2 regions of the Clostridium sp. YIM B02551 genome follow, and region 1 is predicted to be linked to the other one. Evidence: riboswitches for the same ligand, from Rfam matches in the RefSeq annotation. Region 1 holds a riboswitch; the other holds the start of a gene.
What was found. A riboswitch is a leader RNA that binds a small molecule or an ion and turns the genes downstream of it on or off. The one in region 1 is predicted to bind thiamine pyrophosphate.

Region 1 (17,143 bases):
CATAGAATGCCCTTGAGGAATAAACAGCTCCTTGATCTGTGTGGAGGATTGTCTTAGTTTCCTGTTTCTTAATTCTCTTCTTTAATAAATCTAAACACTTAAAGTAAGGTCGCCTATCAGCTGTTTGTTGCGAAATATCATATGCAATAATTTCATTATTAAAGGTATCTAGCATATATGTCCACTCATATGTTTGTCCATTATGTTTAATACATGTCATATCAGAAACAACTATCTCTAAAGGTTTAGATGCATTCCATTTTCCTCTAATAAGATTGGGATATAGGTTATGTTCCTCTCCGTTTCTTTTATATTTATAATGACGTATTTTCGCTTTAATTCCAGCATACTTACAACACTTATGAGCAAGATTATCTGAAAAAATCAGTTCCGTTTCACGGCGTACGATAGTAGCTAGCCTATGATATCCATATGATTTATGCTTCTGGTGAGCTTTTTGTAATAAATTAGTCAAGTCTATTCTAAGCTTTTCATACCTGTTTAAAGAATTCTTATTTGATAACCATTTATAGTACCCAGAACGATTAACTCTCATTAATCTACACAGGAACTCTATCGGATATTTATTCTTTAGAGAATAAATTATTTCGAATTCGCATTCTTTATAGTAACGAATTCCTTGTTTACACCATCTCCTTTCACTTGATAACCTTTTTTTAGACGTTCAATCTCTATCTCTTGCTTAGCAATAATTAGACGTAACATTTCTACCTCAGTTAAAGATTTACTATTAGTAAGTGCTGCAAAATGATTGCCAGTCTTTCGCTTGTTTTCTAAACCTTCTTCACCGTAATCCAAATATTTCTTTATCCAAGTGTATAGTAGCCCACTAGCTATATTTTCTTCTTTAGCTAAAGGTATCCTACCAATACCTTCATCTAAATAACGTTTTACAATTCTAAGTTTTTCTTCTTTGCTCCATTTTCGATTCTTACCACCTTTAGGTCTTCCATTTATCATAAAATCACATCCTTTTATTTAAATTATAACAAAAAAGTAGGCATACTTTTTGTATGTCTACTTTAATATTACAAGTTCATCTGATAGGGACTGCTTTATTTTATTTAATTTTCATTACTATTTTTTCACATATTTCATGAGTTATTAAAGAATCTGAAATTGATGGGTTTGGTATCTTATTTTTTTCTATACAATCTATAAAGTGATCTACTATCTGATAAAATCCCCTTTTAAATAATGTCGGCTCCCAATCACCGAATTTTAATATATCTTTCTCTTTATCATGAAAATGCATTGTTTCAATTATATTATCAACAATATATTTATCACCTGCAGTCATATATTCTATTACCTCTTCAGTAACACCATTATTTCTATTCATAATTCCAATTGCTGTACAACTTTCTCCTATCAGTTCAATAATTACATTATGAAGTAATTCTCCCTTTCTTAAATATCTGACACTTATATCCTTTACTTCTTCATCCATTAGGAACCTTAGCGTATCAACTACATGGATAAAATCCTCAACTATAAATCTTCGTGTGTAATCTGGCTGCTTAATTCTATTCTTTTGGATTATTATAATATCAGCTTTTCCATGTTCTTTTAATGCTTTAATCATTGGAACAAACCTTCTGTTAAATCCAACCATTGCAATTTTTTTACTTTCTTCTGCTAATTTAACTATTTCTTGAGTTTCGTTAAAATTTAGTGATATTGGCTTATCGATATATACATGTATTCCATTTTGCAGTAACTTCTTTGCAATCTCAAAATGAGCTTCAGTAGCAGTACTAACAAATACACCTTCTACTCCCGTATCTATTAATTCTTCTACCTTAGTAACACATTCACTTATTCTATATTTTTTTGACAGTCTTTTTAAGGTGTCTTTGTTTCTAGTGCATAACACTAATTCAATACCCTCTTTTTCAGATAGTACTGGTAAATATCCCTTTTTAGCAATGTCACCCAAACCTATAATTCCAATCTTCATAACTTCTCCCTCAACACTACTTTATTATCGTTACTGTATTTTCTTTTCTCTTTGCTGCTTTCGGCATATCTCCATCTCTATAACCTACAATTATGGCCCCCCATACTTTATGGGTTTCTGGTACTCCAAGCTCAATCAATAATTTTCTTAAATCTTTATCGTCCCCAAACCAAGTTAATTGATTTACGTAGCATGAGCCTAAATTAAGTGCATTAGAAGCTAATAGCATATTTTCAATTGCACATGCACTATCTGCCATAGCATTTCCATAATTGCGTTCATTTGTTACAATAATTAATGTAGGTGCATTATAATAAAAGCTGTATGCTTCATTTTTTGCCGCAACTTTGCCTGAACGTATACTTCTATATGTATTTTCATTAACTTCTAATTTTTCAAAGGCAGCTCTTACATATTTATTTAATTCCATAAGCTTCTCTTTATTTTGAAGAACAGTAAAATGCCAGGTTTGAGAATTTCCTCCACTTGGAGCATGTTTTGCAGCTTCTAAAATGATGCTTAAATCTTCATCTGAAATTTGATCTTCTAAATATTTTCTGATACTTCTTCTACTTAAAATATTTTCTATTACTTCATTCATTATTTCTTTTCCCCTTTATAAACTATTTCATTTTAAAGCCTTGTTTCTTCAAAAATCCCTTCATATGAGGTCTTTGAGGATTGCTCATTAAGCTTCCTATTTGATTTGTCCAGGTATCCTCTCTTTGTCCATTTGTTCTTTTAATATAGTAATTTTTAATTTGCTCATCATAATCCTTTAATTTTTCAACATCAGCATCACAAGTATATTCATCAGTCTTAAATACAACTTCCATTGGTAATCTTAATTTATTTTCTGTATCCTCATCTGGATATCCTAAACACATACCAAACACTGGATATACATTAGTTGGTAACTTAAGTAAGTCACTTATCTTGTCAGGATTATTTCTAATTCCTCCAATATAAACTCCTCCTAATCCCATGGATTCTGCTGCAATTAAAGCGTTTTGTGCTGCAAGAGTCACATCTACTGTTGATAATATAAAAGTCTCCACATACCCTTCCACAAAAACCTTATTATTCATTTCACATGCTGTCTTAAGACGATTTAAATCTGCGCAGAAAACAAGAAACAAAGGGCATTCTTCAATATATTTTTGGTTACCTGAAAGATTTGATATACTCCTCCTTTTATCCATATTATTTATTCTTATAATAGTGTAAGCTTGAATATAACTTGAAGTTGACACACATTGAGCACATTCAATTATTTCTTTTATTTTGTCTTCTTCTATTGGAATAGTTTTAAATTTTCTAACTGATCTATGTGATTTTAATAGATTAACTATATCATTCATAAACTAACATCCCTTCATATTTCTTAATTTATAGGGTTTTAAGTTCAACTAATAACTTATTCTTGCCTGAAAATGTCCAGAAACCGACATTTTCAAACAAGAATAAATTAAGTTTCCTATAAAAAACCCTATGTTTCAAGTTTACCACCCTAAATATAAATTTAACAGTAGTTACCTTTCTCCCATATAATTTCCTTGAGGATACTAAATATAAAAAAATATAAAAAGTAAAAAACTATGGATACTTTCTTTCAATATCCATAGTTTATTTTAATACCTTCTATAAATACCAGTCCCCCTACTTCCCATAAGAATCATAGCTATAATTCCCAAAATAGCGGCTATCAAAGCGATTATTAATATAATTGCAATAATTAAAAAAATAAAATAACTAAAAAAGTAAAACCCGATCCATATTATTGATAAACCTACTATACCAATTAAAATTCTAAAAGCTAAAGGTATTTCTTCTATCTCTAGGGCATGAATTATTGTCATAACACCTAAAAAGCAAGCAGATGCAAAAGCAATTAAAACAAGTATGGTGTCTTTTAAATACAATAGTGGATAATTGATGTAGTATCTTATAAATTCAATTATATTTTGTGTTCTTGGAAGTTTCGATATACCACTTAAGGAAAGATAACTAAATAATATAGTTAATACTATTAAAATAATATATGTAGGTTTTGATCTAAATAAATAATAAGTTCTCATCAATCCTCATCTCCAATATTTCTCTTTAAATCATATGTACATAAGCTTATAAATATTTTAATAAAACTATATTTATGGAATAAAAAAGCACAAGATTATTAAAATTATAATCTTATGCTCAAATATTTCTTTATTTTACTTGTTCTATAGTATACCCTTTTGATTGTAAGTCTTTAAGTATTCCATCCTCTCCACTAAAATACTTAGTTGGAAGTGCCACAAAGTAATTTTTCTTATCTTTTAAATAGCCATCAATTTTTTCTGAATATTCTTTTTTATATTTTGAATCGATAGAATTCTGAAAATTACTAACAATATCATTTAATTTTTTATAATTTTCTTCTTCTCCTGCTGGAACAATATATTTATCATTTAGCTTTTTATTTATATCTTCAATATCGCCCTTCTTCCAGGCATCTATTAAGTTTAAAGTTTTATCTGTATTCTTATCACTATAATATTTTAAAAGCCTTAGTGATGCATCAGCAACCTCATCAGGAGCATTTCCAACCTCTTCAATTAACTTATATTTATCTGTAAGTTCTATTATTGGTAATTTATTTTGACTTGCACTATAAATAATATATCTATTAGGTGAATAATTTAGGTTTTCTTTATATTGATTTATAAATGAATCAATAGCATTAACTGCTAGAATTTGGGGTTTCTCAGTTTTTAATCTATCATAAGGTTGATTAGATTTAGTTATCTGTTCAAAAAGTTTAGTTATCTCTTTATAACTTTCCACTGCCTCACCTGAAACATGTTTTTCTATATTATCACCGGATTTTAAGGTAACAATACTCATTAATTTTGTTGAATCTACTTTGTCTAAATCTGCATTTATTACTATGCCTTCTGATTGTTTTATAGCATCTTCAACTTTTGAATTTAATGGGTACATGTCTTTAGTTCCATATTCAATAGTTCCATAAAGATATATTCCTTCATCTCCACTTGATATTTTCCACATTGGGCCAATAATATTTTCTGATGCTTTATCATCAATTTTATTAAATGCTGGCATCTCTCCCCCTGTCAGGGTCCGTTGTGTGCCAGCACTTGGACGACTTGAATTTGCTGCTATTAATATTACTACACAAGCTAATATAGTAAAAATAGCAAATGCTTCTTTTTTCTTATATATTTGATAGTCTGGAGATTTCTTTCTTACTACAAAATATGAGATTGTTACAGCTATTCCTGCTATAACAATAAAGTATATGATAGTATTCCCTGCAACCTTAGGAAACATAGTCGCTATAATACCCATAAGTAATTCATGAATACAATATACCCACAAGCTCATATCTCTAAATAATTTTGATTTTCTTTCATTTATGCTTATATTTGAATTTAATAATCCAATAAATATAAATGGTACTAGTATTATTAATGAAACATACATATTATGATCACTTGGAATATTATTAGTTATAAGTAAATATGCCTCTACTCCGAATATAACTGAAGACAACAATATAAATACTGCTGCTTTCTTAATTTTTTCATTTAATTTGTATTTATTAATGATAACTCCTAAAGTTATAAAAGGTACTCCAAAACATAAACCATTTCTTGTTCGTACAAAAATACTATTATATGCACTTACTATCTTTTCAAATGGTGAGCCTAAAATTAAACCATAATAGGTATCTCCAAGTAGTCCTATTGCATAAACAATTACACTTAATATTATTAAACTCTTTACCCAATTTTTTCTTAAGAATAGTGCTACAACTGCAATAGATAAAATTAATGCTGGCAAATACCACAAGCTTGGACTAATTCCGTCAAATAGGATATCCTTAATTATTAATTCTATGCTACTATTTCTTTGCTTTATAAAATTAAATAGTAACACACCATAGGCTAAAGAAAATCCTAAATAATAAATTAGTATTCTCTTTAGATACTTTATTAAATATCCTTCTTTGCTATATTTTTCATAAATGAAATATCCTGTTGTTATAAAAAAGAATGGTACAGCTATTCTAGCTATTACAAAGCTCAATGTAGCACCTGGAACTTCTCCTAAGGAAAAAAGTGCTGAAGTGTGGATTGTAATTACTAAAATTGCACAAGCAAGCCTCATAATATTTATACTATCATATGTTTTTTTAGTGTTTTCCATATCATCTACCCCCCATAATACATTAATACTAGTCTCGTCTTGATATTTTGTCAATTTAGGAAGCTCACCCAAATACTACTAATTAAGGTTGTCTATACCTCTTACCCTTTTATTCTCTTCGCTTCGCTTTGCTTTTCTTTTGTATTCGTTTATTTTCTTACTTTACAATCTTCTGCCATACATACAATGTAATTTTCTTTCTTCACAAATTTATGGCGTCCAATAGAAAATAGTTTTTACCTATTCTCTATTGGACGCCATAAATTTTTATTTTACTTGCTCTATTGTATACCCTTTATCTTGTAACTCCTTAAGTATTCCATCCTCTCCACTTAAATATTGAACTGAAACTTCTACAAAATAATTCTTTTTCTCCTTAATATATCCGTCTATCTTCTCAGTGTATTCTTTTTTAATTTTTAAAGTACAAGCATTATCATACTGGGTTATTAAATTATTTAATCTTTCAAAATTTTCCTTTTCTCCATCTGGAACAATATATACATCATTTAACTTATTATTTATTTCTTCTAGATTACCAGTTTTCCATGCATTTAATATATCTAAATTTTTTGACATATTATTTTCGTTATAATATTTTAAAAGTTTTAATGATGCATCTGCAACTTCATCTGGAGCATCAACAGAATTCTGAATACTTGTATATGGGTCTGTAATTTCAATTATCGGTAATTTATCCTTATTAGCTCTATATAAAATATATAGGTTTGGATAATATCTTACATTATCCTTATAAGTCTGAATATATGTGTCAATACAATTCATAGCTAAATAGCTAGGTTTTATAGGCTTTAATTTTTCATAGTCTATTTTTGTATTTAATATTTTTTCAAACTCTTTTATCTTATCTTTATATATATCTATAGCTTCCTTTGAAACGTGTTTTTCATAAGTATCACCTTGTTTTAAAATAATCATATTATTGACCTTGCTTGGATCAATTTTATTAGGATTTGCTTCTACCACTAACCCTTCTGACTGCTTTATTGCATCTTCAACCTTAGGACTCAATGGGTACATATCCTTAGTTCCAAAATTAACAGTACCATAAAGATAAATTTTTTCATCATCCTTTGATATCTTCCACATTGGTCCAATTATATTTGAAGTTGGAGCTTTCTCATCTATTTTGTCAAAAATTGCAGTTGCCCCTCCACTTGCTGTTGCTTGTGTGCTTGGGAGTTTTGAATTTCCTGCAGCTATTATAATTACAGAACAAGCTAGTATTGCTGCTACTATAAATCCTTCCTTTTTCTTAAATGTTTGATAATCTGGAGATTTTTTTCTAACTGCTATATATGCAATTGTGACACTAATACCTGCTACTACTAAGAATAAAACAACTGAATGCATAGCTACTTTAGGTGCGTACTTCATAATTGTTATCATAACCAATTCATGTATACAATATATCCATAAGCTCATATCTCTAAATAGTTTAGACCGTCTTTCACTTATACTAATCTTTGAATTTAATAAACCTATAAATATAAATGGTACAACTAATGCTAATGAGATATACATATTATGGTCAATTGGTATATTATTTACTATTAGTAAATATGCCTCAACTCCAAAAGTAACTGAAGATAGTATTATAAATAATATAGATTTTTTTATCTTATCATTTAAGTTATATTTATTAATAAGTATACCTATAGTTAAAAATGGTACTCCAAAGCAAACCCCATTTCTTGTGTGTACAAATATGCTATTATATCCATTAACAATATTTTGAAGGACTGTTCCTTCAATTAATCCATAATAAGTGTCTCCTAATAGTCCAATTGCATATACAATTACACTGAGTAGCATTAATCCTTTTACCCAATTTTTTCTTAAGAATAGTGCCACAACTGCAATTGATAAAATTAATGCTGGTAAATACCATAAAGTTGGACTGAATCCATCAAACAAAAAGTCTTTTATTATTAACTCTAAGCTATAATTTCTTTGTTTAATATAACTAAACGCTAAAATTGTATAGGCAAATGAAAATCCTAAGTAATAAATAAATATCCTTTTTAAGTATTTAAATAAATAACCCTTCTGATTAAATCTTTCATAAAAAAAATATCCTGCAGTTATAAAAAAGAACGGTACTGCAATTCTTGCAATCCCTAAGCTTAAGGTCTCTCCTGGTATTTTCCCCAAATCATAAAGTGCTGAAGTGTGAATTGTAATAACTAAAATTGCACATATCACCCTCATAATATTAACACTGTCATAAGTTTTTTTAGTACTTTCCATTTTCTCTCTCCTCCTTATACCTTTTATATACGTATCTATTTCCCTTTTTCTGTCAAAGTTAAGAAAATAATTTTTTATATTTAAATAAACAAGTATCCTATGCATATTCTAAGTTAAACTAGTAATACTAGTGTTGTAAGTATTTTAAATTATTGTGCACTATACTTATTACATGTTCAAACTCCTAACTAAAAAAGCCATAAGTTAAAAGTTTTAACTTATGGCTTTTAAAATTATATATTTAACCAATCGGCTTTTTGTATGTATAAAAATAGCTAATACCTACTTCGTCATTCCCATAAACATTCCTAAAAAGTATGGTATCAACCAAACTAACCAAACAAAAATACTAAATTTATGGAACACTTTTTTTCTTTTAATATCATCTTTATAAACTACCCATGCTGCCCAACCTGCATGTAATAACATAAGGATTATGGCTAGCATTCCTGTTATACTATGTATATTTTGAGCAAAATCAGATTTAATCTGCACTTGTCCACTATTTGCAATATTAGTCATAATGGTAGTACCTGTTATATCAAAAAATAATCCCACCCAGAAAACAATAACCTGACTCTTTTTTAATACTTTTGTTTTTCTCTCCCAGAAGACCCCAGTTGTATAGAAAATAAGGGCTGCTGTTATAGCTATAATTGCAATTATTAATTTAAAATCCATTACTATATCACTCCCCGCGTAAAATATGTGTTCTATACCAGTATACTCCAAATTCATTAATGTGCAATATAATTTTAGTTAATTAAATGTTGGAAAATTAAATTAGTTGAAATCATCATTTTCATACTAAATATTATAAATATTTCCTGGTAAATATTTACTTTAAGGTGTAAAAAAATAGGTATTCACCCTAATGAATACCTTATATAAAGGAGATCTACGAAAAAAAATAAAACTTATTACAAACTTATTATAAAATTTGAATATGTCATTTCTGTGACACTATAATGATAAATATGTACCTTAAATATAGTTTTTTATGCGTTCCTAACATTCCATTAATCTTCTTTTTTGCTCCATCGCCATCAACTTATCTAACTCTTGGCTCTTTACTAGTGTCCTACAATCGTTTATCCCATACATATCAATAGCTTCATGTACTTCTTCACGCTTTTTTTCTATTAACAAACTTAATTTTTTCATGTTGCTACCTCCCAGGTGTCTATTTAAAACCTCTATAAAATTATAATTTCACTCAGAACGATATAACTTTATACTAAATAATTATGCTTTATATATTTCGATATAAATTAGAGTATATATTAAGGTAGTAATTATATATATTATAAAGTCTATTATAAAAGAGAAAAATTTTTCTTCAAAGTTCTATATTATATATATCGTTTTTCATTCTTAAAAATATACTATAAATTTACATAAAAGTATAGCATATCATTACAAACTATTTTATTCCTTAAATACAAATAACTTAAAAAGAGCTGTATTGCTACAACTCCTATAACTTGTTTCATTGTAAAAATTTTTCCTTTATACTAAATGTAATTCCTTCATCTTTCATTAACTTCGGTATATTTTCTAAGTCATAATAGATAAATATTAATCCATAATAATACCTTAACTTGTCAGTAAATCTATTTTCTTCTATTTCTTCTGGTAATATATCGAGTAATATATGGATTGCTAACATTAGTATTAATCTTTCTTTTATTATATTCTTTTGTTCCTCTTCGCTTATTTCTTTATTATTTTTTATAGGTTTAATTACTGCTGCAAAATGCACAGGAGAAAGATATAAATTTCCTAGCTTAATAACATTGTTAGTATTAATAGTACTTATTTCTTGAATTTCAGACTCTTTCATTAATGGCAAATAATTATCTATTAACTTGGAATATGTTTTTATTACTTTATTTATTTTATTTTTATTATAGTCTTGTTTCTTTTTAAAAACTTTTTTTCTTTTTTTACTAACTGGCATTTCACAACTCTCCTTTCTCCTATATTTATATGTATATTTTAAATACTCGTGAATTTTTATTACTATAAAAATAGAAAGCATATATCAACCGATATATGCTTTCTATCCTATTTAAATAATTTAACTCTTTCTTCAATTGGATTATAATTTTTTTCTCCTGGTACTGAAGATGGTTTTCCGAATGGCATCTGTGCAATAAGTTTCCAATTCTCTGGTACACTCCACTCTTTCTTTACATCGGATTCTATTAGTTCATTATAGTGCTGTAATGAAACTCCAAATCCTTCTATCTCTAAAGCTGTCCAAATGACATATTGATGCATACCATTTGATTGTTGAGCCCATACAGGAAAATTATCTTTATACAAAGAGAATTGATTCTGTAGTGATTCTATTACGCTATTATCTTCAAAATAAAGAATTGTTCCATATCCATTTTTAAAAGAATTTATTTTCTCTTCAGTTGAGCTAAATTGATCCTCTGGAACTATTTTTCTTAGTGACTCCTTTGTAATGTCCCACAATCTATCGTGTTGTTTATTAAGTAGTATTATTATTCTAGTGCTTTGAGAGTTAAATGCAGAAGGTGTATGCATTACTGCGTGCTCAACTACCTCTTTTATTCTCTCATCAGCTACAACAGTTTCCTTTGTTATTCCATAATATGAACGTCTTTTTTCAACTGCATTATAAAAATCATTATTCATTTAAATTACCTCCGTTTATCATTTATAATATAAATTATTAACTTACTTTTTGATATTTACTTTAATTAAATTATTACACTATTTTCTCTCTTCGTCAAGATATATTCTCCTCAAAAATATTAAAAATATGTGAATTAACTTACTTTTGTATATTAACTTGACATTTATAAGCTACTTGTTATATTATAGCATTATAGGTAATTTTTCTAATACATTATATATACATAGGGGGAACATAAATGTCAGAATTAAAAGAAATAATAGAGAATAGACGTTCAGCAAATAATTTTATTGAAGGTGTTAAAATACCCGATAGTGATTTTAACGATATTTTTGAGCAATTGAAACTAGCTCCTTCTTGCTTTAATATTCAGCATGCTCATTATTTGGTGATTACTGATACTGATAAAAAGGAGGCATTAAGAAAGGCTGCATTTAATCAATATAAACTTCATACTGCTTCTGCAGCTATATTGGTACTAGGTGATAAAGAGGCTTACAAAAAGGCTGATAATATTTATTCCGGAATGCTTAACTTAGGTATTATGAGTAAATTGGATTATGATAATATGCTTAGAGATATTGATAATCTATATGAAAGCAGAGGTGATGCATTTAAGTATGATGAAGCCATAAGAAATGCATCTCTTTCTGCAATGATGTTCATGCTTATAGCAAAGGATAAGGGTTGGGATACTTGCCCAATGATTGGATTTAATTCAGATGAGGTTCGCAAGTTATTTAATATTCCAAACAATCTTGAAATTGCACTTCTCATTACAATGGGTAAAGAAGATACATCAAAACGTAGATTAAGAGGTTACAGAAAGCCTGTAGGAGAATTTGTTAACTATAATGGCTTTTAAAATGAAATAGGGTGCTTTCTGCACCCTATTTTAATGAAATTCATCTATTTTATTATTTGCTCAAAAACGTCTTTGCTATTTACATCTGTCTTAAGTAAATTCTTATCTTTTAACCATTTTATATTTCCATCCCAATTAGCTTCATCCTGAGTTAGAAAATCTCCACTTTTATCTTCCATCAATGGTAAAAGAATATCTAAACTCTTCTTTTCTACATCTGAATCAAGAGGGAAACTCTTATCTTGCGCTTTTAACACTAAATCTAATGCTTTATCAGGATTCTTTTTAGTATAATCAAATCCTTTCTTAACAGCATTAAGGAACGCTTGTATTTTTTCATTATCGTTCTTTATAGCATCATCATTAGCTACAAAAGTTAATTCATAATTGTTTGGAACACCATAATCGGATGGATTAAATGTAACTAATTCAACTCCATCTTTTTCTAGTAGTATCTTCTCATGATTTATATATCCACCTATTATTGCATCTACTCTTTTAGATTGAATAGAACTCATTAAATCATAACCTACATCTACAAAATCGATTTTAGATGAATCTCCCCCAGCCTTTTGTACCATTGATTTTACAGTTTCTTTATCTATGTCAAATGAGGCATAACCTACTTTTTTTCCTTCTAAATCTTTTAAAGTTTTAACTCCTGAATCTTTCCTTACCATCAATTGATTTAAAGAACTTCTAACTATAGCTCCTACTGACTTTACTGGAATGTTTTCTCCTCTTGCTAATATTATTTGTTTAGGATAACTAATTGCAAAATCAGCTTTATTAGCAGCTACTAATTTAATTCCGTCATCAGTTCCAGCTGGTGTTATCAAGTTAACTTTTAATCCAGCTTCTTTAAAATATCCTTGTTCTTCTGCTGCATATAAAAATGCGTGAACAGCATTCGGATACCAATCTAAAAGAACATTAACTTCTTTTAAATCCTTACTTGTACTTTGTTCTTCCTTTTTACTACATGCTGTTAATGCTAAACTAAATAGCATAACAATTGCTAAAATAATACTAAATCTTCTTAATTTCATAGTTACTCTCCTTTATTCCTTTTCTATATTTTAATAAAACTCTTTCTAGCAGAACTCCTACTGAAAATAGAAGTAATCCTAGAAATGATAAAACAACCACTCCTGCAAAAACTGAATCAGATTGTAGCATTCCAGCTACTCTCTTTACATAAGTTCCTAGTCCTTTTTCTGCTCCTAACCATTCTCCTATAGTTGCGCCAGCTATGCTATATGTTGCAGCAATTTTGAAACTACTTAGAAAATTTGGCAATACTGAATTCATATGAAGTTTCATAAATATTTGAATTTTGCTCCCTCCTAAGGCCTTTAGTACATCTTCTAAATCTTTGTCAACACTATTTAATCCATCCAATGTACTTACAACGATAGGGAAGAAGCAAAATAGTATTACTACAGCAACCTTTGACCATATAGTATATCCAAACCACATAACCATAATTGGTGATAATGCAATTGTAGGAATTGTTTGAGAGAAAATTATAATTGGATATAATGTCTTTCCAACCCCTTTTGACGCATAAATTGAAAAAGCACAAAGTATTCCTATTACAACTGAAATTACTAACCCCAATAAAGCTTCTCCTAAAGTTACTAATGAATGACTATATAGAAGCTCTCTTTGGGTATATAGTGCTTTTATAACATTCGAAAACTTAGGCAAAATAAACTTTGGAACGTTAAAATATGGTACTAAGTATTGCCAAGCTAATATAACTAAAATTGCAAAAATCAATGGGAATATATTATTTCTAAGCCTGTTCATTTACATTCCCTCCTTTGATTCTTCCAGCTTATCTAAGATGTTTAAAATTTGTCTTTTTAACTCAATAAATTCATTTGTTAATGTGGTTTCATAAGTTCTTGGTCTTTTAATATTAACTTCAATGGATTTAAGGTTTTTATAAGGTAATTCTGTACAAATTAGTATTCTGTCTGACAAAAGCAATGCCTCTTCTATATCATGAGTAATCATAAATACAGTATTTTTTTCCTTTTGGCATAATTCTAGTAACCAAGCTTGCATTTTCCTTCTTGTTAGCGCATCAAGTGAAGAAAAAGGCTCATCTAATAGAAGTAATGATGGATTATTTACAATTGCTCTTAAGAAAGATGCTCTTTGTCTCATTCCTCCTGATAATTCATGTGGGTATAGATTTTCCGTTCCTTTTAGATTAAAGCTATCAAAATATGTAACTGCCTTTTTTCTTGCTTCTTTTTTTGAATATCCATTTAGTTCTAGACCTACTGCAGTATTATCTAATATTGTTCTCCAAGGCATTAAGCAGTCTTTCTGAGGCATATATCCGATAATATTTTTACTATTATTATTTTCTAACTCTATACTTCCCTTAATAGGCTTCAGTAACCCTAGTATTAGTCTAAACAAAGTACTTTTGCCGGTTCCGCTAGGAGCAATAATAGTTACAAATTCATTTTTATTAATGTTAAAAGATAAATCTTCTAATATAAGCTTGTCTGCCTCTCTATATTTAAAAGATAAATTATTAATTTCTAATGCCTTCATTTAAATTACCCAACCTTCTTTTTTGTAACATGCATCCCAAAACATATATTCATATTTTGACGATAGGATGAAGATTTCTTCTAATTTCTTAAGCTGTCTTTCTGGAAGACCTTCTGATACTTTATCCATTAAATTGATGCACCAATTAACTTCATTATTATACTCTTCACTAGCATAGGTTAAAATCCATTCCTTATAAAGCTCATGCTCTAAAGCCTTATCTTTTTTTGCTAAGCTTTTACCAATAAAGCTATAACTCCACATACATGGTAGTAAAGCTGCAACGAGTTCAGCTAATGTTCCTTCTGTCGCTACTTGAAGCATAAATTTTGTGTATGACAAATTAATAGAATTAGGTTTAGTATCCTCAAGTTCTTCCTTCGTTATGCCAAATCTTTTAGCGAATTCTATATGCCCATCCATCTCTATACTTACAATATCATTTGCACATTTAGAAAAGTTCTTCATGTCTTCTAAGGAATCAGCTTTAACCATTCCTAGTGCAAAAAGTTTTATATAATCGATTAAATAAACATAATCTTGTTTAATATAAAAACAAAACTTGTCCTCGTCTAAAGTACCGTTACTCATATCTTTAAGAAATGGATGATCTAAGCATGCATCCCAAATATATTTCCCCTCTAAGTACAATCTTTCAGAAAAGCCCATAAAAAAACTCCTTTCAAACAGTATTAGGTATACCGATCGAAAAGAGTTAATAATCTAATAGAATATCTATATATGAATAGACTTTTCCCATATACTACTTACTCACTTCCCTTCGCTGGCATTACCCAGTGCAGGTTTAAAGGGTCTGAAAAATTTCATCTCAGCCATTACAGCTCCCCTAGTGCACGCTAAAATTTTACCTCTTAATGATTATAATGTCAATATTCATAATTCTTTTAATTTTACTTTTTATAATTATAAGCGCTAATAATTACGTCTATTTACTCATTTATTCTAATATAATTGTATAAATTAATTATTTTGGAGATATTTAAATTTATGAATATATTAGATTTGCCTGGGCAACCTTCAAATCCAACAAATGAACAAAGATATTCACTAATAAGAAGTGATCTCGCTAAAGTTGGACGTGAGGAAGATTTTAATAACATTATTAGTTTATTAGGTCCCCCTCCTAATATCTTAAACTATGCTTCTCCTGGTTCCCTTAAAGGAAAGAATGTGGGCATAATTGGCGGAGGACTTGCAGGAATGTCTTCTGCTTTTGAACTTAGAAAATTAGGATGTGATATCACCATATTTGAAGCTAGAAATAGAATTGGTGGTAGAGTTTTTACTCATTATTTCGATGATGAAAAGAAGATTTATGGAGAATTAGGAGCCATTAGAATTCCTGTGACTCATGAAACTACCTGGCACTATATTAATCTTTTTAGACTCCATACCTATCCTTTTATTCAATATAATCCTAATGCATTTTTATATATTCTTAATACTAGGCTTAGAAATAAACCTGAGGAAATACAGAATGTTCTTTATCCTAAATTTAACTTAACTCCTAAAGAACGAAATACTCCTTGGCCTGAGCTTTATAATTATGCATTTAATTCTCCTATAAAAACTTTACCACCTAATATTAGAGCTGAATTATTAAAGATTCTTCCAGTTTATAATCCTAAGTATATTCCTTTATTAAATATTAGTGTACGTCAAAATCTTGAACTTTTAGGACTTAGTAATGAGGCTATACAACTATTAACAAGCGTTGATGCATTCTCTGGTTCTTTAATTGACGAGGCTTATAATGAAATATTACAAGAAAATTATCCAATTTTCTTTCAGCACTTATATAGAATTGATGGCGGCAATGTAAATCTACCTTTAGCATTCTACTATTCCCTATTGTCTCAAAAGCCTAAAGAATATGACAATATACCTAATGAGGCTTTAGGAACTGTAAATTGGATTGGGGGATACTGGGTATCAGGAATTCATAAAAACGAGGCTGGTGATAAAGTTATAATTACTTATAAAAATAAGGAAGTTACTGAGACTTTAAATGAATCCTTTGATTATGTTGTATGCGCTATTCCATTTAGTACACTAAAAACTGTTGATACTGACCCAGTATTCTCAAATAGAAAAATGGAAGCAATAAGAGAAATTGCATATGTAAATGGTCATAGAACTATATATTTATGTAAAAAGCGTTTTTGGGAAGAAGATGCGGATTATGGAAGAATTAATGGAGGTATTTCCTATTCCGATGGTCCATTAACCACAACCCTATATCCTTCAGATCATATTAATAATCCAAATCCTGATGAGCCTGGGGTATTAGTAGCTTCATATAACTTACATATGGATGCTACAAGTATTGCAAATATAAGTGAACCTATTCATAATGACATAGTCTCAACTGAACTTGAAAAACTTCATGGGTTACCCAAGGGATTATTAAATTCTACTGTAGAAAAATCAATGTATATTTCATGGGGCAAGGAAGAATGGTCTAGGGGTGCGGTTTGTCATATGAATCCCGGACAAAAAAGAGTTTTTTCATATGATATTTCAAGGCCTGAATATAATAACAGGATATTCT
Region 2 (17,143 bases), on a different contig from region 1:
AGTTACAGTTGTTCTATTGGTAAACCTTCAACCCCTACTCCTAAAGGTACTTTTAAAGTTGGCATTAAAGGCCTATCTTTCGGAGAAGAGAAAGGGTATAAATGTAGATACTACACTCAAATAGTTGGAAATTACTTATTTCACTCAATAATCTATAATATCAATGGAACTATACGTGACGGAAGATTAGGTAAACGTATTTCTGATGGTTGTGTAAGACTTGCTCTCTTAAATGCTAAATGGATTTATGATAATGTTCCAAAAGGTACAACTATATATATTTCCTAAATAAAAATAGTACTAGTAGTTATATAAACTAATAGTACTATTTTTAAGTTCAAATTCATTAACTAAATTGCTGGCTTATGCTCAACAGATTCTTCTTTTTTGATATCTTCACTCAATCTAGGTAGTATAATCTCTATTGCTTTTGTTGGGCATTTTTCTGTACAAACTGCATTTGTACATTCATTTATACATATTTCTGAATTAACAATCGCTAGATTATTTTCAACTTTTATAGCCCCATGAGTACAACTTCTACTACAAATACCACAACCTAAACAAGAAACAGTACAAAGCTTTCGTGCTACTGCTCCCTTTTCTAAAGAATTGCAGTTTACCATAACAATAGAGTCCTTAGGAATCATTTCGATTACCTTTTTAGGACAGGATTCTTGGCACTTCTTACAACCTGTACATATTTCTCTATCCACAACAGGTATCCCATTATCCCCCATAGTCATAGCTCCAAAGGGGCAATTTTTTACGCAAGTACCAAAACCCAGACATCCATATTGACATCCTTTTGGTCCTCCAAGTAGCAAACTTGCTGCCATGCAATCGTCAATTCCTTCATAGTTATAATTTAAGACAGTCTTATCCTTTGAACCTAAACACCTTACATGAGCTACCATTGGTTCAATCTCTTCTGCAACTTTTCCTGTAAGTTCTCCTACCTTTTTAGCTACTTCTATCTTTCCAGGCACACATAAATTTGCTGGAACATTAGGATCTAAAACTACAGCTTCAGCATAAGCTTTACACCCTGCATATCCACAGCTTCCGCATTGTCCTTTTGGTAATATTTCATCAACCATTTCAATTAGTGGATTAACTTCCACTGCAAATTTTTTATTGGCTATAGCTAGTATTAATCCAAAAATAATCCCTACCACAGCCATAACAACTATAACGGCAATTGCTGTACTCAACATAATACTCCCTCCTTAAATTGATATCATGCCTGAGAAACCTAGAAAAGCTAATGCTAACATACCTGCTACAATAAATGCCACACCAGTTCCTTGCAACGATTCCGGAACATCTGCATACCTCAGTTTTTCTCTTAAACTAGCCATTAATGTAATTGCCAGCGCAAAACCCATTCCCGAACCCACTGCAAAAACTATACTCTTTAAGAATGTATAATTTGATTCAACATTTAATAAAGGTACTCCTAGCACAACGCAGTTAGTTGCTATTAATAGTAGGTATATTCCCCACATTCCATATAATGTGGGCAGATACTTTTTAATAATCATTTCTAGTAATTGTACAAAGCTGGCAATCAATAAAACAAATATCAGTGTAGTTAAAAATGTTACGTGAAAAGGAGCTAATACAAAATGATATACAACCCAAGATAATATAGAACTCAAGGTTATTACTGATGTTACTGCCATACCCATGCCAATTGATGCATCTAAATTCTTTGATACTCCAAAAAATATACATAATCCTAAAAATCTAGTTAACACAAAGTTATTAACCAATACAGCACTCATAAATAATATAAAGTAATCCTTCACCTTGCTTCACTTCCTTTTCTTGCTATTGCTGCTTTTCTTTTATCTAGTAACTTCATTCCACCTATTAAATACCCAATAACCATAAAAGCTCCTGGTGGTAGAATAAATATTAGTGCAGGATTATACCAACTTCCTAATATTGTTACTCCAAATATTGTTCCCATTCCAAAGAATTCTCTAATTACTCCAATTAACAACATAGCTAGTGTAAATCCACAACCCATTCCTAATCCATCTAGGAACGATGGGAAAATAGGATTTTTAGATGCAAATACTTCTGCTCGTGCTAGTATTATTGCAAAAACTACTACAAGAGCTAGATATATTCCAAGGTTTTTATATAAAACCGGAAAATATGCCTGTAAAATTAACTGAACCAAAGTAACTATTGTAGCAATTGAGGTAATATATATTGGTACTCTAACCTTTGGATTAACTAACTTTCTAGTTAATGAAACTACTGTATTATTCGCTGTTATTACAAACATTACGCAAAGTCCCATAGTAAGTGCATTTGATGCAGTAGTTGTAACCGCTAAGGCTGGGCATAAGCTTAATGCCAACCTAAAAATTGGATTTTCATCAAAGAGTCCTTTATAAAAAATCTTCCAAAGTTCTCTCATGTTACTTTCCCTCCTTATATTCAGTTACTAGTTCCGCTGCCTCTTTTACACCTTTAGTAACAGCTTTTGATGATATTGTCGCACCTGTCATAGCCTGGATATGTTCCTTGTCTGATGGATCCTTTACAACAGATAAACCATTTATATCTTTACCATTAAATTGCTTCCTGAATTTATCCTTGGAAGCATTATCCCCTAACCCCGGAGTTTCGTTATGGGATATTATGTTATAATCTATTATTTTCCCTTCTGGAGTTATAGCTGTAAGCAATTTTATTGTTCCACCGTATCCCTTTGTTTCTGTTGGAACTACATAAGCTATAATCTCTCCTCCTTTTACTGCACTATACCAACCTGTCTTTCCATCTATAGCCTTAAAGCTTTCAGCATCAGTAACCAAAGATTTCATCGATTGATTAAGAAGTTCTTCACTTTTCTGCACCGCTGTTGCTGCAGTTTTATAATAAGTTAATGCAATAATTGTTCCTGAAATAAAACAGGCTATGGCAAGATTAAAGGCAATTTGAAAAATACTATACTCTTTCTCTTTATGTTCTTCCTTCATATCCATTACCCCCTTACCCCAAACTTTTTAGGTTGAGTAAATCTGTCTATTAATGGAGTGATACTATTCATTAGCAAAATTGCATAGCAAACCCCTTCAGGATACCCCCCCTTTAATCTTATGAGGGCAGTTAAGAAACCTGCTCCAATAGCAAAAATCACCTGACCTTTTATAGTAATGGGTATCGTAACCATATCTGTCGCCATAAAGAAAGCCCCTATTATTAATCCCCCTGCTAGTATGTGGAATAATGGATCTCCTGTAAACATGCCATTTGGCCCAAATATCCATGTTATTGCTGCCACTGTGCCTATCATTAGTACAGGTACAAACCAATTGATATATCCTTTATATATTAAATAAATTCCACCTAAAATTAATAAAACAGCACAGGTTTCACCTATACTACCATTCCTATTACCTAAAAACATCTCCTTGTACATTTCAGTTTTACTACCAAAGGTAGCTACAAGTTTATCATACCCTTGTTGCTTTAAAATGTTTAAAGGGGTTGCTGTAGTAACTCCATCCACAGCTGAGTTCATACTTCTCCAAGTAGTCATAAACACTGGCCATGAAACCATAAGTGCCGCTCTCCCAATATGTGCTGGATTAAAGATGTTATATCCTAATCCTCCCATGGAATGTTTAGCAATTGCTATTGCTATAAAAGACCCTACTGCAGTCATATATATTGGCATATCTGGTGGTATACACATCGCCAATAACAACCCTGTTAAAAATGCACTTCCATCACTAATTGTGATTGGTTTTTTCATAAATTTTTCTACTAAATATTCTACTAATACTGCAGAAATACTTCCTGTTAATAAAGTTATTAAAGCTTTAATTCCAAAGTGATATACACTAAAAATACCCGCAGGAAGCAGAGCTAAATTAACTCTCCACATTATTTTACTTATAGACTGCTCAGAACGTATATGTGGAGATGCAGAAACCCTTAACAAATTTTTGTTAGATTCTATACTACTTTCCATAAAACTTCCTCCATCTATTTTGCTGCTTTTAATGCATTTTGTGACTTACTAAATTTAATGTATTGAACTATGTTTCGTTTTGCTGGACAAACGTAAGTACAGCATCCACACTCTATACAATCCAATAGGTTATAATCACTTTTTGCTTCTTCATAAAACTTTCGTTCTCCCAAAATACTTAACATACTTGGATTTAACCCCATAGGGCATGCTTCAATGCAACTACCACATCTTATGCAATTAGATTCACTATTCATATTTATTTCAGATTTTGTAAGTGCAAGTATTCCTGAGGTCCCTTTTATTATTGGTATATTTGTTGAGTATTGTGCCATCCCCATCATTGGTCCACCCATAATTATTTTCTCTGGAACCTCTCTTAACCCTCCACAGATATCAATAGCTTCCTGGAAGGTTGTTCCTATTCTTAATAATAAATTTTTAGGTTCTTCTATAGCTCCTCCAGTAATAGTAGTTACTCTTTCAATTAAAGGTATACCTTGTACAACTGCATCACTTATCGCTTTTATCGTACCAGTATTTTGCACTACTACTCCAACATCTGCTGGCAATCCTCCTGATGGCACTTCAAGGCCCGTTACTGCCTTAATTAGCATCTTCTCTCCTCCTTGAGGATACCTTGTTGGCAATGCTATTACTTTAACTTCAGTTCCTTTAAAAATATCCTTCATAACTCTTATTGCTTCTGGTTTATTATCCTCTATAGCAACAAAAGCCTTTGAGACATTTAAAACCTTCATAGTTATCCTAGTACCTATTAATATATCTTCTGGATACTCAATCATCATTCTATAATCTGCTGTAAGATAAGGTTCACATTCTGCTCCATTTAAGATTAGTGTATCAACAACTTTATCCTTAGGAGGTGATAACTTAACATGTGTTGGGAAGGTAGCTCCCCCCATTCCAACTATTCCTGCTCCTCTTATAATACTTTTTATTTCTTCTACATCTAAACTTTCCCAATCTCTCTTAATAGGAATACCCTCAGCCCATTCATCCTTTCCGTCGCTTTCAATTACTATTGATAAACACTTTCCAAAAACTCCATGAGGATAATCTGCAATTTCAATAACTCTTCCTGAGACAGTGGAATGAATAGGACTCGAAACAAATGCTTCACTATAAGCTATAACTTGCCCCTTTTTAACTTCCTCTCCACGTTCCACCATAACTGAACAAGGTGCACCAATATGCTGCCTCACAGGTATTACTACTTTATTAGGTATTGGCGCTTTTTCTATTGACTTATCCTGTGAATAAATCTTATTATCCTTAGGATGAATTCCTCCTTTAAATAGTTTTAACATCTAAACACCTCAATTCTAGTCAGTAGTTTAAAAAGATTTGCATTCATAAGTCAACTACTATTTCTCTAATATTTTTATAATTCTAGAAACCTTCTTTAAATCTTTCTTGGAATCCTTTTCAGCTCGTATGATAAGACCTATTGATATAACAAACCCCAGAATCCCCCCGATTACTTGTAAATAGCTATTGTCTAAATTTATTCCTTTTGATATTAACCACCCAATTACTGCTCCTAATGTCCCCAATATTAAAGGTAATGCGTATACAATAAAGGTTGCCTTTACCATCCCCTCTTCCCTTAACTCGAATATAACCTTGTCTCCTTTTTTGGCTCCAAGAGTATTAATCACTTCAAGCACCAATGCTAAGTCTCCTGGGCATGCTCCACAGTTTTCACAGTCCCCATGTCTTGCTACTTTAACCTTTGCAGTATTTTCTTTAGTGTCAATTACTATTCCTTGTTGCTCCTTACTCATCTCTCATCCCTCTCATGAAAGCAATTAATATATTTAATATAAAATTTATATTAAACTCGTTAAGTTGGATAAATAATTATCAATATTTTGAGTTTATTAATCGTATTTATGTCCGTATTATTTCTATTTTTTACTAACTATTCTTCATATATTTTATACCTCTATTTTTAAAATTCAATAGGTACTTTTACTCATATTTAACTTTAAAAATATATTTTCTTAATTTTCAAATAATTACAATTATATATAAATATTAGAGAACTCAATAAAATCGCCACTTGCTAGAATTAATATTTTCTTATTATTAAAAAGTTAATTTTTTGTAAACTTTTGTTTTTTTATATTTTTATTTGTATTGTAAACTTTTTTCATTTTTTACATTTGTTATATTATTCACAAACTTTCTCTCAAAAGTAAGTTTGTTTCTTATTTCAACATACTTTAATGATATTTTCTAATATAATTACTCACTAATTTTCTAAACTCATAATAATAAACAGAATAAAAAAGAAGAGGCAATTTATCCTCTTCTTCAACAAAATGTTCATAATTTCTTAAAATTTCTCTTTAATATCCCTAGCTGCTTGCTTTATATCCTCTTTTGCCAAAATGTCAGAAATAACTGCAACCCCGTCAACGTTACTTTCTTTTAGCTTATCAACATTCTTTGAATTAATTCCCCCTATAGCTACTATAGGAATATTAACAGTTTCCTTAATCTCCTTAAGCAATTCTAACGATACATTTCTAGCATCATCCTTTGTAGTTGTAGAAAAAACTGCACCAACTCCTAGGTAATCAGCACCTTCTTTTTCAGCTTTTATAGCTTCATCAATTGTAGCAGTTGAAACTCCAAGTATCTTATCTGGGCCTATTAAATTTCTTGCTATACTGGCTGGCATATCACTTTGCCCTACATGCACCCCGTCTGCATCTATTGCAAGTGCAATATCTATTCTATCATTTATTATAATTGGCACATTATTTCTACTGGTTATTTCTTTGATCTCACTAGCTACTTTATAAAACTCAGAAGTACTTATGTCTTTTTCTCTTACTTGTACCAGTGTAACCCCACCTAAAATAGCTTCCTCTACTGCTTCTACAATATTTCGATTCTTTAACATATCTCTATCTGTAACAAGATAAAGAGTATAATCTACTTCTTTACTCATATATTTTACCTCTACTTAATAAAGTTTCTTCATTTAGTTTATATATCTCATCAAGTATATAAACCTTTAAACTACCTGTTCCTAAATCCTCTGCTTCAACCTTCTCATTTGCTTTCTCTCCTGCTATCCCCATGGATACTACCCCTGATAAAGCAGATAATAAATGATCTTCTCCTGCACCTAGATATGAACCAATAAGTGAAGTACACATACAACCAGTACCTGTAACCTTCGACATTATCTTATGTCCATTTTCAATGGTATATAGCTTTTCTCCATCCGTTATTATATCTACAGCTCCGGTTATAGCTATAACTGTGTTTAGTTTTTTAGCAACAGCTTTAGCAAATTCTTTTTCTTCAGCAAGTTTATCACTATCTGCAGCAATGCTTTCTGCCGCATCTACACCCTTTGTTATTGTATCTATACCATATAAAACTTTAATCTCAGAGATATTTCCTCTTACCACAGACAACTTTATATTTTCTAGAATTCTTTTTGCTACCTCTGTTCTATAAGGTGTAGCACCCGCTCCTACAGGATCTAATACTACAGGAATTCCTAGTTCATTTGCTTTTATGCCTGCTTCAAGCATCGCCTCTACCGTTCTACTATTAAGTGTACCAATATTTATCACTAATGCAGATGCCAATGACACCATATCCTTAACTTCATTTATGTCATCAGCCATAACAGGAGATGCTCCTATTGCTAAAGTTATATTTGCACAGTCATTTACTGTTACATAATTTGTTAAGTGATGCACTAGTGGTCCCTTTTCTCTTACTTTCTCTAATAATCCAGCTACTTCTTCATTAATCTTCATTTAGTAATCCTCCTTTTTTATAAAGTTCATAGAAATGATGTGTAGGTCCAACACCTTTTCCTATATCTAGTGAATGTTCTATTGCTACAGTTATATATTTTTTAGCTTTATTAACAGCTTCTTTAATATCAAATCCAAGAGCTAAATTAGATGCAATTGCTGAAGATAAGGTACATCCTGTACCATGAGTATTCTTTGTATTAATTCTTTCAGATTGGAAATGTATAATTTCCTTTCCATCATATAATACATCAATAGCTTCTCCTTTAATATGACCACCTTTTAACAAAACATTTTTACATCCAAGCTTATATATCTCTTTTGCTGCTGCTTCCATATCCTCTACTGTTTCTATTGCAACTATATCTGAATTTACTGCTTTTAAAATCTCCTCAGCTTCAGGAACATTAGGCGTAATTATATAAGCTAATGGTATTAATTCATCTATTAATGCACTTTCTGATTCAGGTTTCAATAAAGAATATCCGCTTTTAGATATCATTACTGGATCCAATACTAAATTCTTAGGCTTATATAACTTCAATTTTTCTGCTATCGCTTTTATGGTTGATATTTGCGAAACCATCCCTATCTTGACTGCATCTACCTCTATATCTGTAAAGATTGCATCTATTTGCCCTTTGATTATTTTTGCATCTAAATCTTGTACATCAAAAACTCCTTGAGTGTTTTGCGCAGTTACTGCCGTTATAACACTCATACCATATACTCCATTAGCACTAAAAGTTTTAAGATCTGCTTGTATTCCTGCTCCTCCGCAGCTATCTGATCCTGCTATAGTTAATACCTTTTTCATAAAAACCTCCTTATGTTTACTTAAAATTTAATATACACTTGTTTCCACTTATATTTATTTATAAATCTTTATTATTTAATGATATTAGCTTTGTAGAGTTTAAAACTCTAACTAATAAGTATGCTATTAGACTACCACCTACAGTACTTATTAAAAATGGAACTATATAAAACAGTGCACCTACTTCTTTTCCCATTATTAGCTTAGCTATAGGAAAAGATAGTAATGCTCCTAAGATTCCTGTGCCAAATACCTCACCTAAAACTGCAAGAAAACTTTTTTTAGTTTTAAGATATAGGTAACCTGCCAAGAATGCCCCTATCATGCTTCCAGGAAAAGCCAAAAGAGTTCCTGTTCCAAGAATATTTCTTAATAATGAAATGCAAAAAGCTACTGCAACTCCATATCCAGGACCTAACAATATTCCTGATAAGACATTAATTGTGCCTTGCATAGGAAAACATTTTGATGCTCCTATTGGTATATAAATCAAATTCCCTGTTACTACTCCAATTGCTATAAATAAAGACGCTATAGTTAATTTTTTAGTTTTCATCATATTCCTCCTTTGTGTGTCACTTTAATAAAAAAAGCACAAATCCATAGGATTTGTGCTTAAAATTACCTTCTATAAAATAAAGAAAACAACTTCCTACGCTGGAATAACCCAGTTCAGGTTCATAGGGTTAAAAGAATAAGTTCTTTTTCTCAGTCGGTCAAATCCCAACACCCCTGTGTTTTTTATTATTAAATTGTCTCCTTCATAATAGCATAGTATTATATTTTCTTCAACTAAAGATATTAACCAATTTTAAACTTGCTAACACCTTCATTAAGAAGTTTAGCTAAGTCTTGAAGTTCCTCTGTAAATCTTGCAACTTCTTCCATTGTGGCATTTATCTCCTCAGCTGAAGCTGAAACTTCTTCTGATCCAGAAGCTGTCTCTTGAGATACTGCTGAAATATTATCAATCTGCATAATTACATTATTTTTCTTAGCTGCAATTACTGAAGTAGAACTAATAATTGTCTTTATTCCATCAGTTAATCCATTAATAGATTTTAATATTTCATTAAATATCTTCTCTGTTTCAACCACTGCAGCTTCTTGCTCAATTACAATAGCATTAGAGCTTTCAATTGCTTTAACTGCTGATTTTGACATATTCTTAACTGACTCAATAATTTTTTTAATTTCTTCAGTAGAGTTCCTTGATTGCTCAGCTAACTGTCTTATTTCTTCTGCTACAACAGCAAATCCTTTACCAGCTTCTCCTGCTCTTGCCGCTTCTATACTAGCATTAAGTGCTAATAAATTAGTTTGATCCGTTATATCTACGATAGCATCTGAAATCATATTTATCTCTTCAGTATTTTTACTCATTTCCATAACAATTTCACTTACTTCTATAGAAGAGCTCTTAGTTTTACTTGATTTTACTGCTAAATCAATAACCATGTCTATTCCTTTATTACCTAGTTCTAATGCATTACGAGATAGATTTTCTACATCTTTTGTTGTAGCTGATATTTCATCAATTCCTGTAGCTAATTCACTAATATCACTAGCTGCATCTTGCGAACTTTGTGCTTGTTGTGTTGCTCCTAAAGCAATTTCTTCAATAGCTTTAGATACTTGAGTTATAGATACAGTAGTCTCTCCAGCCATTGTAGAAAGTGTTTGTGAGTTTTCTGCTACAGTTTCAGATGATATTTTAACATCACTCATTAAACTCGCAATATTACTAATCATACTGTTAAAATCTTTACCTAAGTCTCCAAATTCATCTTTAGACTTGATATCTACTTTTGCAGATAAGTCTCCATTTGCCGCATCATTAAATGCTTTACTTAACTGTTTTGCATTCTTAGCCATTCCACCACTTAAATAAAGTGATACAAATATAGATATTACTATAACAGCTACAATTACTATAAGCATTATATTTCTTATTGCATTAACATCATTATCTACTTCTGTAATACTCATGGCAGCAACTATTTTCCATCCACTAGTTTCATTAGTTATGTAACTTGAAAACTTATCAGCTCCATTATAATTATATTTTATAAAACCATTTTTACCATTCTTTATATCATTCCATATACTAAGCTTTGAAGCTTCTGGTGTTCCAATAAGTTTATCATTAGGATGAGATATAATTACCCCATCGCTGTCTGCTATATAGGCATATCCACTATCTCCAATTTTTGAATCTTTAAAAGTGTTAGCTAAAACACTTAAATCCACATCAACTGATACTACACCTATTACTTTTCCGTTACTAATCACTGCCTTAGCAACACTTACTAAAAATTGGCCTGTTGCTGCACTTTTATATGCTTTTGTAATTACTGCTTTTCCTTCATTATCTAACGCAAGCTTATACCAATCCCTTACTCTTGGATCATATCCCTCAGCCATTTTAGCTTCTGGATATCTGTAAAATCCTCCTTGTTCAGTTCCCATATATGCTGCAATTATATCTTTACTACTTCCTTGCATTCCTTTCAAGTGCTCATATAATATAGCACTTTTTTCTTGCGTTCCATCAAAAGTTGCAAGACTATCCTCACTAGAAGCCATATTTACTAAGACTACTTTTGCATTTAAATAATTATCTACAGCCTTATTAATTTCTGATATAGTTTGACTGCTTGTAGCTTCAAACTTTTTTGTTAAAGTTGTCTTTGATTGAAAATATGCAAACGTTCCCAATACTATTAAAGAAATAATGCATATAGATAAAAAACCTGCAACTAATTTTACACGTATTCCTCTTAGTATAATATTTTGTTTCATTAGTTAATCCCCCTCTTATCCTTCGTTTAAATTCAATTAATTATCGCCTCGAGCAGACTAAAACCTTATATGAATTTCTATTATTCTTCTGCATTCCCCAAATTACACATTATGTAATTGTTTTACAGATGGCATGTTATATCAAATTATATTAGATTGCTTACTTAAACTATATTGGATTAATAAAAAAACAAAGCACAAATCCTATGAATTTATGCTTTGTTTCTTATTGTCAAATTGTTAATATAATAAAGGTAGAACTATTCAATTTTAAACTTACTAACTCCAGCTTTAAGAAGAGTTGATAAATCTTGAAGCTCCTCTGTAAATCTTGCTACTTCTTCCATTGTGGCATTTATCTCCTCAGCTGAAGCTGAAACTTCTTCTGATCCAGAAGCTGTCTCTTGAGATACTGCTGAAATATTATCAATCTGCATAATTACATTATTTTTCTTGGCTGCAATTACTGATGTAGAGCTAATGATTGTCTTTATTCCATCAGTTAATCCATTAATAGATTTTAATATTTCATTAAATATCTTCTCTGTTTCAACCACTGCACCTTCTTGTTCATTTACAATAGCATTAGAGCTTTCAATTGCTTTGACTGCTGATTTTGACATACTCTTAACTGATTCAATAATCTTTCTAATCTCTTCAGTAGAATTCCTTGATTGCTCAGCTAACTGTCTTATTTCTTCTGCTACAACAGCAAATCCTTTACCAGCTTCCCCTGCTCTTGCTGCTTCTATGCTAGCATTAAGTGCTAATAAATTAGTTTGATCCGTTATATCTACGATAGCATCTGAAATCATATTTATCTCTTCAGTATTTTTACTCATTTCCATAACAATTTCACTTACTTCTATTGAAGAACTCTTAGTTTTACTTGATTTAGTAGATAAATCATTAACCATATCTAATCCTTTGTTACCTAGTTCCAATGCATTACGAGATAGATTTTCTACATCTTTTGTTGTAGCTGATATTTCATCAATTCCTATGGCTAAATTACTAATATCCATTGCTGCATCTTGTGAACTTTGTGCTTGTTGAGTTGCTCCTAAAGAAATTTCTTCAATAGCTTTTGATACTTGAGTTATAGATACAGTAGTCTCTCCAGCCATTGTAGAAAGTATTTGTGAGTTTTCTGCAACGGTTTCTGATGACATCTTAACATCCTTCATTAATTTTGCTATGTTTGCCAACATACTATTAAAGTCTTTTCCCAAATCTCCAAATTCATCTTTAGACTTAATGTCTACTTTTGCAGATAAATCTCCATTTGCTGCATCATTAAATGCTTTACTTAACTGTTTTGCATTCTTAGCCATTCCACTACTTAAATAAAGTGATACAAATATAGCTATTACTATAACTGCTGCTATTACTATAAGCATTATATTTCTTATTGCATTAACATCATTATCTACTTCTGTAATACCCATGGCAGCAACTATCTTCCATCCACTAGTTTCATTAGTAATATAGCTTGAGTATTTATCAGCACCATTATATGTATATCTTATAAGGCCACTTTTACCATTCTTTATATCATTCCAGATGCTAAGTTTTGTAGCTTCTGGTGTTCCAATTATTTTGCTATTTGGATGGGATAAAATTACACCTTCTGAATCAGAAATATATACATATCCACTGTCTCCAATCTTTGAGTCCTTAAACTTATCTGCCATAGCATTTAAATCTATATTTACTACAACAACGCCTATAACTTTTCCATTGTTAATTACAGCTTTTGCAACACTGGTCATAATTTGACCTGTTGCAGCATTTTTAGTTGCTTTCGTAATTACTGCTTTTCCTTCATTATCTAACGCAAGTTTATACCAATCTCTCGTTCTTGGATCATACCCAGCTTCCATTTGTGCTTCTGGATATCTGAAATACTTACCATCTTCTGTTCCCATACTTGCTGAAATTATATCTTTACTGCTTACCTGAATATCTTGCAAGTACCTATATACCAGTGTAGTTTTCTCTTGACTTCCATCAAACGCTACAAAGCTGTCATTTCCTGAAGCCATATTTACCATAGTAACCTTTGAATTTAAATATGTATCTACAGCCTTATTAATTTCTGATACAGTTTGTCCGCTTGTTACTTCAAACTTTTTAGTTAATGTTGATTTTGATTGTAAATACGAGGAAACACCTAATACCAATAATGGTATTATGCAAATAGATAAAAAACCTGTAACTAATTTTGCACGTATTCCTCTTAGACTAATTTTTTTCCTCATTAGTTTATCCCCCTATATCTTTCAGTAAAATCCAATTAACATTATACTTGATTGTTATATATTTAACTATATATTTTTAATCTTTATTTAATATTTTGTTAAATCATATTAAATTATATATTTAACAAAATGAATTTAAGGAGGATTGTATTTCTATTATTATAAATTTTTAATACTATCTAGCAGTATATCTGTATCATTTTTAAACTTAATCAACTGTTCTATATCCATATTAATAGATTTTAAAATACATTCTGGTATTGTTAGTGCTTGTTCTTTAAGCTCTTTTCCCTTTTCAGTAATGTTCACGCAAAGTATTCTTTCATCTTCACTTGAACGCTGCCTTTTTAACAGCTCCATTGCCTCTAATCTTTTAAGTAATGGTGTCAGAGTTCCTGAATCTAGATATAATCTGTTACTCAACTCCTTAAGAGTTATATTTTCCTTCTCCCATAGTACTAGCATTACTAAATATTGAGGATAAGTTATTCCTAACTTATCTAAAAAAGGTCTATATATTTTTGTTATAGCTCTTGATGTTGCATATATTGAAAAACATAGTTGGTTTTCTAGCTTTAATCCATCTTCAAAATTCATCTTATACATCTCCTGTATTTCTAATTTATAATACTTCATATCTTATTATAAATTAAAAATATAATTTCACAAAGTATTATTTTATAAAATTTAATTGCACGCAATTTAATTTGTGCTATAATATATTCAATAACACAATTAATAGGAGGATTTAATATGTCAATTTATGATTTTTCAGCCAAATCAATAACTGGTAAGGAGACTTCCTTAAGTGAATACAAAGGAAAGGTTCTTCTTATAGTAAACACTGCAAGTAAATGTGGTTTTACTCCTCAGTATAAGGACCTAGAAGCCATATATAAAAAATTAGGTAATGACAAATTTGAAGTTCTTGGATTCCCTTGTAATCAATTTGCAAAACAAGAACCAGGAACTAGTGATGATATTAAAAATTTTTGTGAAATTAATTATGGAGTAACTTTTCCATTATTTGAAAAAGTAGATGTGAAAGGCCCAACAGCTCATGAAGTATTTAAATATTTAACTACTGAAAAGCCTGGTATACTAGGGGGCGAAATCAAATGGAATTTCACAAAATTTCTTATAGATAAAAATGGTAATGTAGTAGATAGATTTGCACCAACTACTTCACCATCAAAAATAGAAAAAGATATTATAAAATTAATGGAGGTTTAATATTATGTCAATTTATGATTTTTCAGCAAAGAATATAAATGGAGAAGATGTTTCTCTAAGAAAATATGAAGGAAAGGTTTTACTTATTGTAAACACTGCAAGCAAATGTGGTTTTACTCCTCAATATAAGGACTTAGAAGTTTTATATAAAAAACTAGGAAATGAGAGATTTGAGATTCTTGGATTCCCTTGCGATCAGTTTGCTAACCAAGAGCCTGGAACTAGTGAAGATATCAAAAACTTCTGTGAAATCAATTATGGTGTTACTTTCCCAATATTCGAAAAAATAGATGTTAACGGTGAGAATGCTCATGATTTATTTAAGTTCCTTAAGTCAGAAGCTCCCTTTAAAGGAATTGATGATAGTACTACTACAGGAAAATTTCTAAAAGCATTTCTTTCAGAAAAATATCCTGAAACACTTTTGGGAGACTCAATAAAGTGGAATTTCACAAAATTTTTAGTTAATAAGGACGGTGAAGTTGTTAACCGCTTTGAATCTACTATCGAACCTTCTGATATTGAGCCATATATAACTTCTCTTTTATAATTTAACTTACACTAAACAAATTACTTAAGATGCTTATTCAAAGGCTAGAAGCATTTTAAGTAATTTTTATTATCTAATTAATTTTTTATAATAATACGTTGACAAGCATTACCATGCCATGATATTATTATATATTTGCTTGAAACATATTAAAGTGATATAATTAATATATTAATTGGTTATATTGGAGGTGAATTATATGTTTCAAATCGGTGATAGAGTTATCTACCCAATGCAGGGGGCTGGTATAATTCAAGGCATAGAAGATAAAGAAGTTTTTGGTACCCCAGAGAAGTATTTCATAATAAACATACTTAGTAATAAAATGCAGGTAATGGTGCCATTAAGCAAAGCTCCAAATACCGGTATACGACTTGTTAGTGATGAAAATATGCTAAAAGATGTCTTAATTAACTTTAAAACAAAAAAGTTATTTACTAGTCAGGAACTTAGCTATAGAGAAAGATATCACATTAATATGGCCAAGGTTAAAACAGGGAAAATAATGGAGGGATCTGAAGTTGTCCATGACTTAATGCTGCTAGGAGAAAATAAACCATTAAACAGTAGCGAAAAACAACTTCTCCTCACTGCAAAGAAAATATTGATTAGTGAAATATCCATAATCAAAGGCATATCCGAATCAAACGCAGAAGATTTGTTATCATCTAACTTTTCTTAGTTAATTAATTTAAGGTAACCAAAAAGATTAATTTCTTATATACATATTTATATAAGTGTTAATCCCTTAGTTACCTTTTTTTATATCTTTAAATCTATTTTCTTTTATTTTGTTAAGTACAAGTATAACAATTTTATTGTATTTTCAAAAGCATCATAGTGAGTTCTCTCCATTCCGTGAGATGCGTGTACTCCCGGTCCTATAAGTGCTCCTCTTATGTCGTTCCCACCTTTAAGCGCAGCTCCAACATCTGATCCATACATTGGATAAATGTCTACCGCATACTCTACTTTATTAGTTTTCGCTAAATTTATTAAGTCTGTTACCATATTATAATCATATGGTCCACCTGAGTCCTTAGCGCATATTGATACCTGATATTCAGTACAACTTAAATCTTCTCCTATACACCCCATATCAACAGCTATCATTTCAGTTATATCACTAGGTATATAGGATGATCCATGCCCTACCTCTTCATATGTTGAAATAAACATTTTTGTTGTATATGTTGGAATAATCTTTTCCCTACTAAAAAACTCCAACAATCCTATTAAACAGGAAACGCTACCTTTATCATCAATAAATCTTGATTTTACAAATCCACTATTAGTTATTGTTGTTTTAGGATCTATAAAAACAAAGTCCCCAGCACATATGCCTAATTTCTGAACATCCTCTTTATTGGTTACCATTTCATCTAATCTTATTTCCATGTTTTCATCATCACGTTTCTTAGTTGAACTATCCTTATAAACATGTGCTGCTGGACTAGTACTTAAAAATGTCCCCGTATAGATCTTTCCTTCTCTAGTCCTAACTTTACAATACTCACTATCAAGTGTTGGAACTATAGGTCCACCAACTAAAGTAAATTTAAGTGTCCCATTCGATGTAATAGACCTAACCATCGCACCTAATGTATCTACATGTGCTGATAATCCCACTACTTTTTCACTAGATTTACCTGGAATAGTGATTATCCCACATCC

Region 2: another riboswitch for thiamine pyrophosphate. It lies ahead of thiW (energy coupling factor transporter S component ThiW); the one in region 1 lies ahead of tenA (thiaminase II).

What each region holds. Positions count from the first base shown of each region.
Region 1 is NZ_JAKGTF010000014.1:120,027-137,169, forward strand. Features, by position in the region: gene L1S47_RS16750 (IS3 family transposase) at 1-637, opposite strand, end outside; gene L1S47_RS16755 (transposase) at 604-981, opposite strand; gene L1S47_RS16760 (Gfo/Idh/MocA family protein) at 1,082-1,981, opposite strand; gene L1S47_RS16765 (nitroreductase) at 1,998-2,582, opposite strand; gene nfsA (oxygen-insensitive NADPH nitroreductase) at 2,605-3,342, opposite strand; gene L1S47_RS16775 (hypothetical protein) at 3,613-4,059, opposite strand; gene L1S47_RS16780 (acyltransferase family protein) at 4,190-6,193, opposite strand; gene L1S47_RS16785 (acyltransferase family protein) at 6,461-8,464, opposite strand; gene L1S47_RS16790 (HsmA family protein) at 8,747-9,145, opposite strand; gene L1S47_RS16795 (aspartyl-phosphate phosphatase Spo0E family protein) at 9,473-9,628, opposite strand; gene L1S47_RS16800 (hypothetical protein) at 9,954-10,424, opposite strand; gene L1S47_RS16805 (nitroreductase family protein) at 10,532-11,131, opposite strand; gene L1S47_RS16810 (nitroreductase family protein) at 11,371-11,997, shown strand; gene L1S47_RS16815 (ABC transporter substrate-binding protein) at 12,042-13,046, opposite strand; gene L1S47_RS16820 (ABC transporter permease) at 13,027-13,809, opposite strand; gene L1S47_RS16825 (ABC transporter ATP-binding protein) at 13,810-14,571, opposite strand; gene tenA (thiaminase II) at 14,572-15,240, opposite strand; TPP riboswitch at 15,331-15,430, opposite strand; gene L1S47_RS16835 (FAD-dependent oxidoreductase) at 15,580-17,143, shown strand, end outside.
Region 2 is NZ_JAKGTF010000007.1:199,453-216,595, reverse strand. Features, by position in the region: gene L1S47_RS10465 (L,D-transpeptidase) at 1-288, shown strand, start outside; gene rnfB (RnfABCDGE type electron transport complex subunit B) at 351-1,214, opposite strand; gene L1S47_RS10455 (RnfABCDGE type electron transport complex subunit A) at 1,230-1,811, opposite strand; gene rsxE (electron transport complex subunit RsxE) at 1,808-2,434, opposite strand; gene L1S47_RS10445 (RnfABCDGE type electron transport complex subunit G) at 2,436-2,999, opposite strand; gene L1S47_RS10440 (RnfABCDGE type electron transport complex subunit D) at 3,005-3,997, opposite strand; gene rsxC (electron transport complex subunit RsxC) at 4,012-5,328, opposite strand; gene L1S47_RS10430 (SoxR reducing system RseC family protein) at 5,386-5,805, opposite strand; gene thiE (thiamine phosphate synthase) at 6,360-6,980, opposite strand; gene thiM (hydroxyethylthiazole kinase) at 6,973-7,806, opposite strand; gene thiD (bifunctional hydroxymethylpyrimidine kinase/phosphomethylpyrimidine kinase) at 7,796-8,623, opposite strand; gene thiW (energy coupling factor transporter S component ThiW) at 8,682-9,179, opposite strand; TPP riboswitch at 9,255-9,367, opposite strand; gene L1S47_RS10405 (methyl-accepting chemotaxis protein) at 9,425-11,425, opposite strand; gene L1S47_RS10400 (methyl-accepting chemotaxis protein) at 11,686-13,686, opposite strand; gene L1S47_RS10395 (MarR family winged helix-turn-helix transcriptional regulator) at 13,846-14,283, opposite strand; gene L1S47_RS10390 (glutathione peroxidase) at 14,440-14,919, shown strand; gene L1S47_RS10385 (glutathione peroxidase) at 14,924-15,469, shown strand; gene L1S47_RS10380 (CarD family transcriptional regulator) at 15,669-16,151, shown strand; gene L1S47_RS10375 (M42 family metallopeptidase) at 16,256-17,143, opposite strand, start outside.